DNA from 2 places in the Kribbella sp. NPDC048915 genome. Region 2 is predicted to be linked to the other one. Evidence: riboswitches for the same ligand, from Rfam matches in the RefSeq annotation. Region 2 holds a riboswitch; the other holds the start of a gene.
What was found. Region 2 has a riboswitch for ZMP and ZTP ahead of AB0B82_RS10805 (tetrahydrofolate dehydrogenase/cyclohydrolase catalytic domain-containing protein). Riboswitches for the same ligand answer to the same signal wherever they lie in the genome.
Positions count from the first base shown of each region.

Region 1 (4,405 bases), on a different contig from region 2:
AACGAACGGACGTGTCCCGCGACCAGGCGGCCGTCCGCTCGGCGGGCTGACCACGGCCGGTGTCGTCGGGGCAGACCTGGACGACGTCATCCTCGCCACCAGCATCGCCAGCGGTCCGCATCGCCTCGACCCGTCCGCGCTGCCGCACTGGCCGGTCCCGGTCGAGGAAGGCATTGACCGACCGCGGATCGCCTACTTTCCGACGCTCGGCACCTGTCCGCCCGATCCCGCTGTCGATCGCGTACTGCGTGAGCGCCTGGCGCTGGCCGACGTCGACCTGATCGACCTACCACTGGAGCTCGCACCGACCGACGAAGCCTGGCCGGTCCTGTCAGCGCTGGACAACGGGCGGGAGGTGGACGCCGCCGCGGCCACCAGGGCCCGCGAGATCAGGGACCACAACAACACCGCTTTGGCTGACCTGTTCGCCGAGATCGATGTCCTGGTCACGCCGACCACGCTGACCGTTGCCCACGGCTACGACCAGCACGAGGAAACCATTGTCACCGGCGATCCGTGCTGGGTCTTCAACGTGACCGGCCACCCGGCCGTGAGTGTGCCGGCCGGGCTGGCGGACGGGCTGCCGGTGGGAATCCAGGTTGTCGCGCCGCACCACGCCGACGCCACCGCCCTCTCAATGGCGCGCCTGCTCCAGGCTCGGCTGCCGCTGCCACCCGTCCGCGCCTGAGCGCATGGGTCCTTCCGACAGGAGGTGTCCGCTCTGCCCAGGTGCCGCGCGCGCGGCGCGCGCGGCGATCAAGGCCGGAGCCCGGACACATCCTGTCGAACGGGCACGCAATCAGTTGAGCTCGAGGCCCGGGTACAGCGGGAAGTTGTCGAGCAGCTCGGCCGAGGCGGCCTTGGTCTTGTCCGCGACGCCGTCGGCGAGCACGTACTTCGCCTTCGACGGCGCGCCGGCCGAGGTCGTGGTCGGCGTGGTCGAGGACAGCACGTCCACGATCAGCTCCGCGACCCGGTCGAACTCGTCGGCCCCGAAACCACGGGTGGTCAGCGCCGGGGTACCGATCCGGACGCCGGAGGTGTACCAGGCGCCGTTCGGGTCGCGCGGTACCGCGTTGCGGTTGGTGACGATGCCCGCGTCGAGCAGCGCCGACTCGGCCTGCCGGCCGGTGATGCCGTACGACGAGACGTCGAGCAGGACCAGGTGGTTCTCGGTGCCGTCCGTGACGAGCTTGACGCCCCGCTTCATCAGGCCGTCGGCCAGCGCGACCGCGTTGTCGGCAACGTTCTGCGCGTACTGCTGGAACGACGGCTGCCGCGCCTCCGCCAGCGCCACGGCCTTCGCGGCCATCGTCTGGCTGAGCGGGCCGCCCAGGACCATCGGGCAGCCGCGGTCGACCGCGTCGGCGTACTCCGGCTGGCAGAGCACCATGCCGCCGCGCGGGCCGCGCAGCGACTTGTGGGTCGTGGTCGTGGTGACGTGCGCGTGTGGCACCGGGTCGAAGTCGCCGGTGAAGACCTTGCCCGCGACCAGGCCGGCGAAGTGCGCCATGTCGACCATCAGCGTCGCGCCGACCTCGTCGGCGATCTCGCGCATGGTCGCGAAGTTGATCTTGCGCGGGTACGCCGAGTAGCCGGCGATCAGGATCAGCGGCTTGAACTCGCGCGCGACCCGGGCCACCTCGTCGTAGTCGAGCAGGCCGGTCTCCGGGTCAGTGCCGTAGGAGTGCTGGTTGAACATCTTGCCGGAGATGTTCGGCCGGAAGCCGTGGGTGAGGTGACCACCGGCGTCCAGCGACATGCCGAGCATCCGCTGGTCGCCGAGCGCCTTGCGGAGCTTGGTCCAGTCCTCCTCGGTGAGGTCGTTGACGTGCTTGGCCCCGGCCTCGGCGAGTGCCGGGGACTCGATCCGCTGGGCCAGGATCGCCCAGAAGGCGACCAGGTTCGCATCGATGCCGGAGTGCGGCTGGACGTAGGCGTGCGGGGCGTCGAACAGCGCCTTCGCGTGGTCGGCGGCGGCCTGCTCGACGGTGTCGATGTTCTGGCAGCCCGCGTAGAAGCGGTGCCCGATGGTGCCCTCGGCGTACTTGTCCGACAGCCAGTTGCCCATCGTCAGCAAGGTGGCGGGGGAGGCGTAGTTCTCGCTGGCGATCAGCTTCAGCGAGGACCGCTGGTCGGCCAGCTCGGCCTTGATCGCACCGGCGATCGTCGGCTCCACGGACGCGATCACCTGCAGCGCGTTGTTGTACGCGGCCGACGCGGCGGCAGCGTCGAAGGGTTGAGTCATCGTTGTCTCTCCTGCGGTTTGCAGTGGGTCGAAGGCACCCAGGCGCACGGTGCCGACGGGTTTCGCTCCCCGGTGGTTCTCCACCTCAGCGCGCCAGTCGCGACGACGCTCACCCTATCGTGCGGTCGAGGATCTGACCGAAGGGTGTCGTCCGCGGCAACGTCCCGAAGACGCCGGCCGAGTCACCGGCCAGCCGGGACGCCACGAACGCGTCCGCGACGGCGGGTGTCGAGTGCCGGATCAGCAGCGAAGCCTGCAGGCACAGGGCCATCCGCGCGGCCAGCCGACGGGCGCCGGCGTCCGCGTTCTCGATGTCAGCAAGCGCTTGCAGTACGTCGTTGACCGCCGCGTCGAGCCGCGCATCCGCGCCTTGGACGGAGCCGACTTCGAGCAGCCACGCCTCGAGGGACTCCGGGCGGCGCAGCGCGCGCAGTACGTCGAGCGCGTTGACGTTCCCAGACCCTTCCCAGATCGAGTTCAGCGGCGATTCGCGGTACAGCAGCGGTAGCCCGGACTCCTCGACGTACCCGTTGCCGCCGAGGCACTCGAGCGCCTCGGCGACCATGAACGGCGTCCGCTTGCAGACCCAGAACTTCGCCAGCGGCAGTGCGATCCGCCGGAACGCGGCCTCCCGCTCGGCACCGCCGACCGCGGCGTCGACGGCGGCCGCGAGCCGCATGCCCAGCGCCGTGGCCGCCTCGCTCTCGATCGCGAGGTCTGCCAGCACGTTCTGCATCGCGGGCTTGTCGGCGAGCAGGCCGCCGAACGCGGACCGGTGCCGGGTGTGCCAGATCGCCTCGACCAGGGCGCGGCGCTGCAGGGCCGACGAGCCGAGGACGCAGTCCAAACGCGTCGCCGCGACCATCTCGATGATCGTGCGGATCCCGGCGCCCTCGTCGCCGAGGCGATAGCCGATCGTCCCGTGGAACTCGACCTCCGACGACGCGTTCGATCGGTTCCCGAGCTTGTCCTTCAACCGTTGCAGGGCGAACGGGTTCCGGTTGCCGTCGGCAAGAACCCGCGGTACGACGAAACAGCTGAGCCCATCAGGCGCCTGGGCGAGGACGAGGAAGACATCTACCTGCGGGGCCGAACAGAACCACTTGTGACCGTGCAGCTGGTACACGTCACCGACCGGGGTGGCCGTCGTTGCGTTCGCCCGTACGTCGGAACCGCCCTGCTTCTCGGTCATCCCCATCCCGGCAAGCACGCCGTTCTTCGCCGCGGCGGGCAGGCGTCGTACGTCGTATTGCGTCGACGCCAGCTGCGGGACCCACTCCTTCGCGAGCCGCTCGTCCGCCTTGAGCGCGGGCACCGCGGCGTACGTCATCGAGATCGGGCAGCCGTGTCCCGGCTCGACCTGCGACCACAGGTAGAACCCGGCCGCCCGGCGGAGGTGCGGCGCGGGCGCATCGCTGGTCCACGGCGCGGCCTGGAGCCCGAACCCGACGGTCCGCTCCATCAACCAGTGCCACGACGGGTGGAACTCGACCTCGTCGATCCGGTTCCCGTAGCGGTCGTGGGTGCGTAGGACGGGGGGATTCTGGTTCGCGGGCAGGGCCTGCGCGAGAGCCTCCTCGGACCCGGCGAGCTCGCCGATCCGGCGCAGTACGGGATCGCCGGCCAGCTCGGCGTACGGCTGCAGAGCGTCACCGAGAGCCTGGTCCTGGGTGAAGAAGTTCACGCCCCGCAGTGGGGGAGCCTGATTCGTTACCGCGAATGGGTCCGCCATGTCAGTACGGTAAGCGGTATGGCACGTTCTGGGGCAGGACCCGCTGGTGGGAGATCCCTCTCGTTGGCGTGGGTTCGCAAGGTCCCCTCGACGACCTGGAAGCTGCTCACGCAGACCGTCGGCGTCTGTCTGCGCTACCGGGTCACCGGACTCGCGGCCGAGGGAGCGTTCTTCGCGATCCTCTCGCTGCCGCCGCTGATCTTCGGTCTGGCCGGCTCGCTCGGTTACATCGCGAGCAAATGGTTCGAGGTCGAGACGATCAACGAGATCAAGGAGCAGATCGCCCAGCTCGCGGCCCGCGCGCTGACCGACGACTCGGTCCAGAGCGTGATCGTGCCGACCCTGAACCAGGTGCTGAACGGCGGCCGCCCGGACGTCATCTCGATCGGTTTCGTGCTCGCGCTGTGGTCCGGCAGCCGCGCGCT
Region 1 covers NZ_JBEZFT010000004.1:4,108-8,512, reverse strand. Annotated here, with positions in the region: gene AB0B82_RS03320 (amidase) at 1-688, shown strand, start outside; gene AB0B82_RS03315 (glycine hydroxymethyltransferase) at 800-2,248, opposite strand; ZMP/ZTP riboswitch at 2,278-2,359, opposite strand; gene AB0B82_RS03310 (acyl-CoA dehydrogenase family protein) at 2,358-3,980, opposite strand; gene AB0B82_RS03305 (YhjD/YihY/BrkB family envelope integrity protein) at 4,044-4,405, shown strand, end outside.
Region 1: it holds a riboswitch for ZMP and ZTP, as region 2 does, so the genes downstream of both, AB0B82_RS03315 (glycine hydroxymethyltransferase) here and AB0B82_RS10805 (tetrahydrofolate dehydrogenase/cyclohydrolase catalytic domain-containing protein) in region 2, are expected to answer to the same signal.

Region 2 (4,405 bases):
GTTCGCGGACACGATCTGCGTCCACAGTCGCGGGTCGCCGGCCGCGATCCGGGTGACGTCGCGGACGCCCTGCCCGGAGAGTTCGAGATGCGAGTCGGGCGCGTCCGCGAGCGTGCCGGCGGCCAGCGCCGACATCAGATGCGGAAGGTGTGAAACCCGGGCCACGCCCAGGTCGTGGTCCTCCACCGACAGCTGGACCGTGCGCGCGCCGCACGCCTCGGCGAGCCGCCGGACCAGGTCGACCGCTTCCGGACGACTGGTCGGGTGCGGCGTGATCGCCCAGGTGGCGCCGTCGAAGAGGTCGGCACGGGCGGCCAGCGGACCGTTGCGTTCGGAGCCTGCCATCGGGTGACTGCCGACGTACCGGCTCACGTCCTCGATCAGCCCACGGGCATCCGTCAGCGGCTTCGACTTCACGCTCGCCGCGTCGGTCACGATCGCCTGGGTGTCTCGCAGTTGCTCCGCGACGACAGCGCCGACGTGGTCGGGCGGTACGGCGACCACGACGAGCTGCGGCTCGATGTCGACGTGCCGCGAACCGGCCCCGATCCGCTCGGCCATCAACGCGTTCTCGGCGTTGCCGTCGACGAGCTCCACGACCACGCCGAGCCGCGCCAGCGCGAGCCCGATCGAGGTCCCGATCAGCCCGGTGCCGACGATCCGCACCGGACCACGCAACTCGGTCACCGCGCGGGCCTCACTGGGCGCCGGTCAGATCAGGACGGAGCGCGACCGCGCCGTGCAGGTAGACGTGCTGGATCTTGTCCCGCGCCCGATCCGTCTCGGTGTGCACCATCAGCCGGACGCAGCGCGGCAACGCATGCGGCACCGGGATCTCCTGCATGCAGATCAGCGGTACGTCGGTCAGACCGATCTGGCGGCCCGCGACGGCCGGAAACTCCGAGCGCAGGTCAGGCGTGACGGTGAACAGGATGCTGATCAGGTCGTCGTTCTCGAGATCGTTCGCCTCGAGGACGGCCTTCACCAGCTCCGCGGTGCGCTCGAGCAGATGCTCGCGCTCGTCCACGTCCAGCTGGGTCGCCCCCCGGATCGCCCGTACCGCCACGTTCTCCTCCTTGTTGGCCTCAGCCCAACCCTAGGCCAATGTAGTCAAAGAGTGGACAACCGTCTCAGCAGCGTCCACCGTCTGCTCCAGCAGCAGCGCGATCGTCATCGGCCCGACACCGCCCGGCACCGGCGTGATCAGCCGGGCCACCTCGGCCGCCTCGGCGAAGTGCACGTCGCCGACGTTGCCCTCGTTGTAGCCGGCGTCGACGACCACCGCACCCGGCTTCAGCCAGTCGCCGCGGACGAAGTTCGGTTTGCCGACCGCCGCGATCACGACGTCCGCGGTCCGCACCAGCTCCGACAGGTCCCGGGTCCGCGAGTGCGCGTAGGTGACCGTCGCATTCGATGCCAGCAGCAACATCCCGGCCGGCTTGCCGAGGATCGGGCTACGGCCGATCACCACCGCGTGCGCTCCTTCGAGCGGTACGTCGTACGCCGCCAGCAGCCGCATGATGCCGCCCGGCGTCGCGGACCGGAAGCCGGGATCGCCGAAGGCCATCGCCGCGAACGAGCGCATGGTCACACCGTCGACGTCCTTGGTCGGGTCGATCGCCTCGAACGCGGCCCGCTCGTCGATCTGCGCGGGCACCGGATGCTGCAGCAGGATCCCGTGCACGGCCGGATCCGTGGACAGCTCGGTGAGCTCCGCGACCAGTTCCGCGGTCGTGGTCTCGGCCGGGAGGACCACGCTGCGTGACGCGATCCCGGCCTTCTTCGAGCGGTTCTGCTTCATCCGTACGTACGTCGCCGAGGCCGGGTCGGCACCGACCAGCACGGTCGCCAGACACGGCTGGACGCCGTACTGCTCGTGCAGCAGGCGTGCTCGGTCAGCGGTGGCAGCGACCATCTCGGCAGCGAGATCGGTCCCGATCATCAGTTCAGCGGTCATCCGCGCAGTCCTCCGGGCGTCGACGAGGTGCCCAGGCGCGCGGCGTAGCCGATCGGCAGACCGTTCCCCGGTGGTCGTCCACCTCAGCGCCAGTCGCGGTCCGCAGCCAGGATACCGGGGCCGTCCGGCGCGATCGTCGTCGATGCACCCAGCGGCAGCTCCGCGAGCTGTGTCGCCTCGGCCGCGTCGACCAGACCGCGCTCCCGCAGGCGCGCGATCGCCCGGCGACGCTCGTCGAGCAGCTTCGCCCGCTGCCGGGGCTCCAGCTCCGCCGTCAGTCGGATCACCCGCTGCGGGTCCGGCGGTCCGAGGCGCCGGAAATCGTTGGGCACCGGGACCCGCCGCCCGCGCGAGAACAAGAGCACGGCCGCAAGGACGAACGCGGCGAGCACGGCGGCTGCCCACACCGGAAGCGCGGGTACGTCGAACGCGCCGACCCCTCGCTCACTCACCAACTGCCCGACGGCGAGCGCCCCGAACGCGACCGTCGCCGCCAGATAGCCGAGCTCCAACCCGTCGCGGTGGCGATCCGTCCGGAGCCAGCGGCCGGCGATCATCAGTACGCCGATCAGCACCACGACGAAGCACCACGACGTCAGCGGTACGCCGAGGTCGTTGTCGAGCGGATCCGCCGTACCGATCGGCGTGGTGCGGCCGCCGTGGGTGGTGAAGATCGGGCCGCCGACGGTCGAGACGCCGCCGATCAATGCGAAGACGAACACCATGGACAGCGCCCACCGCAGCCGGCTGGGCCGGCCGGCAACGCGCTCGAATCCGAGGGCGCGCACCAGCTCGTCGTGGTTCTTCACGACGTACAGGTCGAGATCACGCAACCGCAGGCCGTACGCGGGAACGGTCTTCGACCAGGTCCGGACGTTGATCGTCTGGTTGCCTTTGGCCATGATCAGAGCAGGGATTCAGCGCGGGGGTTCAGAGCAGGCCGGCGTGGTCGAGCGCCAGGTACGCCGCGTCGCTGCCGGTCATTGCACCGGGGGTACGCAGCTCGCGACGGAACGCATCCACGGTCAGCTCGACGGCGACGCAGTCCTCGGTGTCGTCGAGGCTCTGCTTGCCGTCAGGGCGGCAGCCGCGGGCGATCGCGACGTACTTGCGGTACGTCGAGGAGGCGCCGGACCACTGCCAGCCGACGAGGTCGAGCGATTCGCAGGTGTAGCCGGTCTCCTCCTCGAGCTCCCGGGCTCCCGCCAGCGCCGGGTCCTCGCCGGGCTCGACGTAGCCGCCGGGCAGGTTGGTGACCACCCGGTCCGGCCCGGCGCGGAACATCCGCACGGTGACGATGCGGCCCTCGGGGGTGAGCGGCAGCACGGTCACCCCGGCCGTGATCCCGGCATCGGACTTCGGGCCCAGCACGTCCCAGTCGACGATCCGGCCGTCCGGCATTCGGTAGCGGCGCAGGTTCACCGTCAGAAACCGGTGAAATCCCTGTTCCTCACCCACCAGCTCCCACGGCTCCGGATCCCCGACCCGCAACTCCCCGGCCGATGGCTGCCCTGTCAGGGACTCGCCCGGAAGCGACTCAGCCGCCGCCCGGTCGGCGGCGGCTGAGTGTTCGGCTCGGTCGGTCACAGCGGACGGTCGTCCTCAGGGTCCTCCGGCGGCGCCACCGGGGCGTCGTCCGCCGGCGGCGCGGTCGGCGCCGCGTCGGTCGCGGCCTCGGCAGCACCCGCGTCGCCCGTGGCCTCCGGCTCGTCCTTCGACTCCGTGGCCGGCTCGGCCGGGCGGGACTCACTCAGGATCCGCTCCAGCGTCTGCTCGGAGATCCGCTTGAACTTGCGCACCTGAGTACGGGTCCGGTCCAGGACGGCGACCTCGAGCTGGTCCGGGGTGAGCTCGCGGACCTCGGAGCCGTCGTGGGCGAGCGCGTCGACCGCGAGCCGGAGCGCACCGGCCAGCGAGATGCCTTCGCGGTAGTGCTCGCCGACGTAGTCCGCGACCTGGTCGGCCGGGCCGCCCATCACGGCGTACCCACGGACGTCGGCGATCGAGCCGTCGTACGTGAGCCGGTAGATCTGGTCGTCCTCGGCGGTGGCGCCGATCTCGGCGACCAGGATCTCGACCTCGAGCGGCTTCTCGCCGCCGGAGGAGAAGATCGCGCCGAGGGTCTGGGCGTACGCGTTGGCCAGCGCCCGGCCGGTGACGTCGCGGCGGTCGTAGGAGTACCCGCGCATGTCGGCGAGCCGGACGCCGGCGATCCGCAGGTTCTCGAACTCGTTGTACCGCCCGACGGCGGCGAACGCCATCCGGTCGTAGATCTCGGCCACCTTGTGCAGGGCCGGCGACCGGTTCTCCGCGACGAACAGGATGCCGTCGGCATATTGCAACGCGATCGCGCTGCGGCCCTTGGCGATGCCTTTCCGGGCGAAGTCCGCCCGGTCCCGCATCAGCTGCTCGGGTGAGACGTAGAAGGGAACGCTCATCGAAGGTGTC
Region 2 covers NZ_JBEZFT010000014.1:86,745-91,149, forward strand. Annotated here, with positions in the region: gene AB0B82_RS10795 (prephenate dehydrogenase) at 1-687, opposite strand, end outside; gene aroH (chorismate mutase) at 698-1,066, opposite strand; gene AB0B82_RS10805 (tetrahydrofolate dehydrogenase/cyclohydrolase catalytic domain-containing protein) at 1,097-1,957, opposite strand; ZMP/ZTP riboswitch at 1,980-2,064, opposite strand; gene AB0B82_RS10810 (hypothetical protein) at 2,041-2,859, opposite strand; gene AB0B82_RS10815 (NUDIX hydrolase) at 2,888-3,544, opposite strand; gene prcA (proteasome subunit alpha) at 3,541-4,395, opposite strand.